2 linked regions of the Enhydrobacter sp. genome follow. The protein of the gene in region 2 interacts with the protein of the main gene of each other region in a pairwise test. Links are inferred from orthologs where the notes say so. Each region holds a gene or a part of one and is shown on either strand. Other genes may lie near its edges.

The links.
Region 1: the proteins of OJF58_RS25530 (region 2) and OJF58_RS14625 interact in binary tests that used the Escherichia coli proteins (3 or more experiments, as listed by UniProt). The link is inferred for Enhydrobacter sp. from one-to-one orthologs.

The regions. Positions count from the first base shown.
Region 1 is NZ_CP126889.1:2,915,055-2,918,539, reverse strand. What follows is about bases 13-3,428. They hold OJF58_RS14625 (2-oxoglutarate dehydrogenase E1 component), read right to left. Parts: upstream 3,111-3,428; coding sequence 213-3,110; downstream 13-212. Other genes in these bases: sucD (succinate--CoA ligase subunit alpha), read right to left, coding at 3,227-3,428; odhB (2-oxoglutarate dehydrogenase complex dihydrolipoyllysine-residue succinyltransferase), read right to left, coding at 13-178. Also shown: more of odhB, read right to left, coding at 1-12; more of sucD, read right to left, coding at 3,429-3,485. UniProt on the Escherichia coli protein: E1 component of the 2-oxoglutarate dehydrogenase (OGDH) complex which catalyzes the decarboxylation of 2-oxoglutarate, the first step in the conversion of 2-oxoglutarate to succinyl-CoA and CO(2).
Region 2 is NZ_CP126889.1:5,135,246-5,138,286, reverse strand. The notes cover bases 70-3,041. They hold OJF58_RS25530 (ABC-F family ATP-binding cassette domain-containing protein), read right to left. Parts: upstream 2,503-3,041; coding sequence 637-2,502; downstream 70-636. Other genes in these bases: ndk (nucleoside-diphosphate kinase), read left to right, coding at 2,626-3,041; OJF58_RS25535 (MFS transporter), read left to right, coding at 70-634. Also shown: more of OJF58_RS25535, read left to right, coding at 1-69. UniProt on the Escherichia coli protein: Genetic data indicate it may be involved in ribosome assembly or function.

The DNA of each region.
Region 1 (3,485 bases), 2.2 Mb from region 2 along the record:
CGAGATCGGCCATGGTGCCCGCCACCGTGGCATTGACCTCGACCGTCACCTTGTCGGTCTCGAGCTCGCACAACGGCTGATCGATCGCCACCACGTCGCCCGCCTTGACCAGCCACTTGGCGACGGTCGCCTCGGTGACCGATTCACCCAACGCCGGGACCTTGATCTCGACGGCCATGACTCAAAACCTCCTTCGTCGCCGACCGTGCGCGTCAGCCGACCGTGAGCGCGCGATCGACCAGATCGGCCTGTTCCTTGAGATGCGTGCGCAGCGCGCCGGTCGCCGGCGACGCCGCTTCGGGGCGGCCGATATAGACCGGCCGCTTGCTTCTGACATCGATACCCGAGAGCGAGCGCTCGATGCGGCGGTCGACGAAGTGCCAGGCGCCCATGTTCTCGGGCTCCTCCTGGCACCACACGACCTCGGCGTTGGGGTAGTGCGCGAGCCGCACGCCCAGCCGCGTGATCGGGAACGGATAGAGCTGCTCGACGCGCAGGATGGCGATGTCGTCGATCTTGCGTTTGCGCCGCTCGGCCAAGAGGTCGAAGTAGACCTTGCCGCTGCACAGGATGACGCGACGTACCTTCTCGCGATCGGCCAGCGTCTCGGTCTCGATCAGGATGCGCCGGAACGACGAGCCGGGGCCGAAATCCGCCAGCGTCGAGACGCACTCCTTATGGCGCAGCAGCGACTTCGGCGTCATGACGATCAGCGGCTTGCGGAAAGGGCGCCGGACCTGACGCCTCAGCGCATGGAAATAGTTGGCGGGCGTGGTCGGCACGACGACCTGCCAGTTGTCCTCGGCCGAGAGCTGCAGATAGCGCTCCAGCCGCGCCGAGCTGTGCTCGGGCCCCTGCCCTTCGTAGCCGTGCGGCAGCAGCATCACGAGGCCGTTCATGCGCAGCCACTTGCTCTCGCCCGAGCACAGGAACTGGTCGATGATGACCTGCGCGCCGTTGGCGAAGTCGCCGAACTGCGCCTCCCACAGCACCAGGGCGTTGGGCTCGGCCGATGAATAGCCGTACTCGAAGCCCAGCACACCCGCCTCGCTCAAGGGGCTGTCGACGACCTCGAAATGCGCCTGCTCGCCGCCGAGATTGTTGAGCGGCACGTACTTGCGCTCGGTGGTCTGATCGATCAGCTCCGAATGGCGCTGCGAGAAGGTGCCGCGCGCCGAGTCCTGGCCGCTGAGGCGCACCGGCGTGCCCTCGGCGAGCAGCGTCCCGAAGGCCAGCGCCTCGCCGGTCGCCCAGTCGATGTCCTTGCCGGTCTCGATCGCCTTGCGCTTCTCGTGCAGGAGACGAACGATCTTGCGGTTGAGGTCGAAGTTCGGGGGCGGCTCGGAGATCGCCTTGCCGACGGCGACGAGCCGGTCGAGCTCGACCGCCGTCATGCCCTTGCGGTCCTCTTCGCCCGGCGCGACGGTGAAGCCGGTCCACTTGCCTTCCAGCCAGTCGACCTTGTTGGGCTTGTAGTTGGCGGCCGCTTCCAGCGCCTTGTCGAGCTTCTGCCTGAGCTCCGCGTCCATCGCCGCGACATCGGCCGCACTCACGACCCCTTCGGCCTCGAGCTGCGCGGCGTAGACCTGCTTCACCGTCTTGTGGCCGCCGATCTTCTTGTACATCAGCGGCTGGGTGAACATCGGCTCGTCCGACTCGTTGTGCCCGTAGCGGCGATAGCAGAACATGTCGATCACGATGTCGCGCTTGAAGCGCTGGCGGAACTCGGTGGCGATGCGGCAGGCATGGACCACCGCTTCCGGATGGTCGCCGTTCACGTGCAGAATCGGCGCCTGCACGATCTTGGCCACCTCGGTGCAATAGGGGCCCGAACGCGAGGAGGTCGGCAGCGTGGTGAAGCCGATCTGGTTGTTGACCACCAGATGAATGGCGCCGCCGATGCGGTAGCCGGCGAGGTCGCTGAGGTCGAGGCTCTCCGCCACCAGTCCCTGGCCGGCGAAGGCTGCATCGCCATGCATCAGGATCGCCATCACCTGGCTGCGTTCCTCGTCGCCGCGCTGGTCCTGCTTGGCCCGTGCCTTGCCCAGCACCACCGGGTCGACCGCCTCGAGGTGCGAAGGGTTGGGCGCCAGCGACAGATGGATCACGTTGCCGTCGAACTCGCGGTCGGCCGAGGCGCCGAGGTGGTACTTGACGTCGCCCGAGCCGCGCATCTCCTCGGGCAACGAGGGGCGCCCCTGGAATTCGGAGAAGAGCGCGGTGTAGCTCTTGTGCATCACGTGCACGAGCGTGTTGAGGCGGCCGCGATGGGGCATGCCGATCACCACCTCGCGCACGCCGAGCTGGCCGCCGCGCTTCAGGATCTGCTCGACGCCGGGAATGAGCGATTCGCCGCCATCGAGGCCGAAGCGCTTGGTGCCGACGAACTTCAGGCCGAGATACTTCTCGAGCCCTTCCGCGTCGACGACCCGCTGCAGGATCGCGCGCCGGCCTTCGAGCGTGAAGTCGGTGCGGTTCTCGACATGCTCGATGCGTTCCTGGATCCAGGCCTTCTGGTCGGGGTCGGAGATGTGCATGTATTCGACGCCGATCTTGCCGCAATAGGTCTTGCGCAGCCGGTCCATGATCTGGCGCAGCGTTGCGGCGTCGCCCAGGCCCAGCACGCCGAAGATCAGGATCGGGCGATCCCAGTCGCCGTCGCCGAAGCCGTAGGTCGCCGGATCGAGCTCGCGATGAGGCGCCTGCTTCACCAGGCCGAGTGGATCGAGGTCCGCCTCGAGATGGCCGCGGATGCGATAGGCGCGGATCAGCAGGAACGCGCGCGAGGTATCGTAGGCGGCGGCGCGGATCGCCTCTTCGCCCTGGCCCGCGAACGGCATCGCCGCCGCGCCGTCGCCGCCCTTGATGTTGAGGTTGGCGGCCGCGCGCGGCATCTCGGAGTCGGGAACATCGATCACGCGGGCCCCGTTGGGCGCCCAGGAAGCGCCGCGCACTTCGGCCAGCACATCGCCCCGCTCCTCGGCCAGCGCCTCGAAGAAGGTGCGCCAGTCGGCATCGACTCGGGCCGGATCCTCGAGGAAGCGCGCGTAGAGCTCCTCGATGAAGGGCGCGTTCGCACCGAACAGGAACGATGTCTGCTCTGCCTGCATGGCTCTTTGCTCCTTCAGCGCCTCATCCTCGTCCTGAGCGCAGCGGAGGACCTCACGCCGGTCCTGCAGCCCACCATGTCCAGGATCCTTCGCTTCGCTCAGGCTGACGAAGATAATCAGCCCTTCATGGCCTTGAGCATTTCCTCGCCCAGCGCGGCCGGCGAATCGGCGACCCTGATGCCCGCGGAACGCATGGCCGCGACCTTGAATTCCGCCGTGTCGTGGCCGCCCGAAATCACCGCGCCGGCATGGCCCATGCGGCGGCCCGGCGGCGCGGTGCGCCCGGCGATGAAGCCCACGACCGGCTTTTTGGTCCTGGAAGCCTTGATGAACTCCGACGCCTTGACCTCGGCGTCGCCACCGATCTCGCCGATC
Region 2 (3,041 bases):
GGCGCGCGCGGTGGCGGCGAGGGACGGCGCGATTGCCGCGAAGACGCTGTTCCTGCAGGCGCCGATCCTGCTCTGTCTGGTCTATTTCGCGCTGCTGTCGACCAACACAGTGGGCATCCAGCAGTTCGCGGTGCCGGCATGGAAGAGCATGTTCGACGTCTCGGAAAACTACGCCGCCCTCTGCCTGATGGTGTTCGTCATCGGCTCGGCAGCGGGAACTTTGGTCGGCGGCTATTTCGCCGATCGCGTCCATCAGCACGAGCGCGTCGCCGCCATCGGTCTCCTGGTGGCCGCCGCGTTCACCTTGCCGGTCGCGACGGAGAGCGTGTCGGCGGGGCTGCTGCCCCTGGTGCTTGCACTGGCCGGCTTCGCCGGCGGCACGACCGGACCGTCGCGCGACATGATCGTGCGGCACGCGACGCCGCCCGGCGCATCGGGCAAGGTGTTCGGTTTCGTCTACTCGGGCCTCGATCTCGGCTCGTTCCTGGCGCCGCTGGTCTTCAGCCAGCTCATGAGTCTCGGCGAGCCGGCGATGATGTTCTGGATCGCAACCGCCCTTTACGTGGTGAACGCCGGAATCGTGATGGTGATCCGGCAGGCTGCAGCGCCGCCGGTGGCGGCGGCCGCGGAATAGGCTCACGCAGCCTCGTACGCCTCCTGCGCCACCAGCCACTCGTGCTCGGCGTGCGCGAGCTCGCGCTCCAGCCGCACCTTTTCCTTCTGCAGCTCGGCAGCGAGCGTCGGCGGTCCCGAATAGGTCGCGGGATCGGCGAGCCGGGTCTCGATCTCGCCGCGCTGCTTGCTCAGCTCGGCAATCAGCTTCTCGGTCTTCTCCAATGTGCGCTTGAGGTGGCCACGCCTGGGCTTTTCGGCGGGCGCGGGAGCGGGCGCTCGCTTCTCCTTCTTGGGCTTGGCTTCCTTGACCGGCCTGGTGCCGCGCTCGCGCAGCAGCCTGGCCTGGTAATCGTCGATATCGCCGTCGAAGGCCCGCACGGCGCCGCCGGCGACCAGCCAGAGCTGGTCCGCCACCATCTTCACCAGATGCGTGTCGTGGCTCACCAGCACGACCGCGCCCTCGAAATCGTTGATGGCGTCGATCAGGGAGGCGCGGGCGTCCATGTCGAGATGGTTGGTCGGCTCGTCGAGCAGGAGCAGATGCGGCGCGTTGCGGGTGGCGAGCGCCAGCAGGAGCCGCGTCTTCTCGCCGCCCGACAGCACGCCGACCTTGAGGTCGGCCCGATCGCGCGAGAAGCCGAAGCGGCCGAGCTGGGCCCGCACCTTTGCCTCGCCGGCGCCGGGCCCGAGCGCACGGTTCATGTGATCGAACGGCGTCTCGTCGTAGTCGAGCGCCTCCTCCTGGTCCTGCGAGAAGTAGCCGATGCGCAGCCTGGGAGTGCGCTTGATCGTGCCCTCGCGCGGCGCCAGCCGGTCGCAGAGGAGGCGGATGAAGGTCGACTTGCCGTTGCCGTTCTGGCCCAGGAGCGCGATGCGGTCGTCCATGTCGAGCCGAAGGTCGAGCTTGCGCAGCACGGGAGGGCCGTCGCCGTAGCCCACCGTCACCTCGTCCAGCGTCTCGATCGGCGAGGCGAGCCGGTCGGGTGGCGGGAAGCTGAAGGCGATGCGCTCCTCGACAGGCACGCTGGCGATCGGTCCCAGCTTCTCGATCATCTTGAGGCGGGACTGCGCCTGGCGCGCCTTGCTCGCCTTGTAGCGGAAGCGGTCGACGAAAGCCTGCATGTGCTTGCGCTGGGCGGCCAGCTTGGCCTGCTGCGCCGCATCGTTCTCCAGCCGCTCCGCGCGCGTGCGCTCGAACGTGTCGTAGTTGCCGCTGTAGGTGACGAGCTTCTGCTGCTCGATGTGGACAATGTGATCGCACACGTCGTTCAGCAGATCGCGGTCGTGGCTCACCATCAGGAGCGTGTTGCCGAACCGTTTGAGATGCTCGGTGAGCCAGAGCTGCGCCTCGAGATCGAGATGGTTCGAAGGCTCGTCGAGGATCAGGAGATCGGGGTCGCTGAACAGCGTGCCGGCGAGCGCCACGCGCATGCGCCAGCCACCCGAGAACTCGCCGCATGGCCGGCCTTGCGCGGCGTTGTCGAAGCCGAGGCCGTTCAGGATCGAGGCTGCGCGCGCCGGCGCCGACGCCGCGCCGATCTCGTCCAGCCGCATATGGATCTCGGCGAGCCGCAGGCCGTCGTGGCATGCGTCGGCCTCGGCCAGGAGCTGCGTGCGCTCGACATCGGCGGCAAGCACGGCGTCGAGGACGCTGATATCGCCGCCCGGCGGATCCTGCGGCACCGAGCCGATCCGCGTGCGGCCCATCAGGTTGATGTTGCCGCCGTCGGCCTCGAGCTCACCCTGGATCAGCTTCAGCAGCGTCGATTTGCCGGCGCCGTTGCGGCCGACGAGACCGACCTTCCAGCCGTCGGAAATGGCCGCCGAGGCGCGATCGAACAGCACCCGCTCGCCGTGGCGAAAGGAAAGGTCGGTGACGTGCAGCATGGAGCGGCGGCCTTTACCACGCGCAGCGGGGCCGAACCAAGACGATTGACCGCCTTGCCGGTCTCAAACCCCGCCTTTATAAGGCGCGCCCACCCGCTCACCTGAGACTGGCAAGAGGGATTCATGGCCGTCGAACGCACTTTCTCGATCATCAAGCCGGACGCGACGCGCCGGAACCTGACCGGCAAGATCAACGCCCGCTTCGAGGAGAAGGGCCTGCGCATCGTGGCGCAAAAGCGCATCTGGATGAGCCGCAAGCAGGCGGAAGAGTTCTACGGCGTGCACAGGGAGCGGCCGTTCTTCAACGACCTCTGCACCTTCATGACCTCGGGGCCCGTCGTGGTGCAGGTTCTGGAGGGCGACGGCGCGATCGCGAAGAACCGCGATATCATGGGCGCCACCAATCCCGCCAACGCGGCGCCGGGGACGATCCGCAAGGACTTCGCCGAGTCGATCGAGGCCAACTCGGTGCACGGGTCGGATTCGCCGGAGACGGCGGCGACCGAGATCGCCTATTTCTTCTCGGGCACCGAGATCGT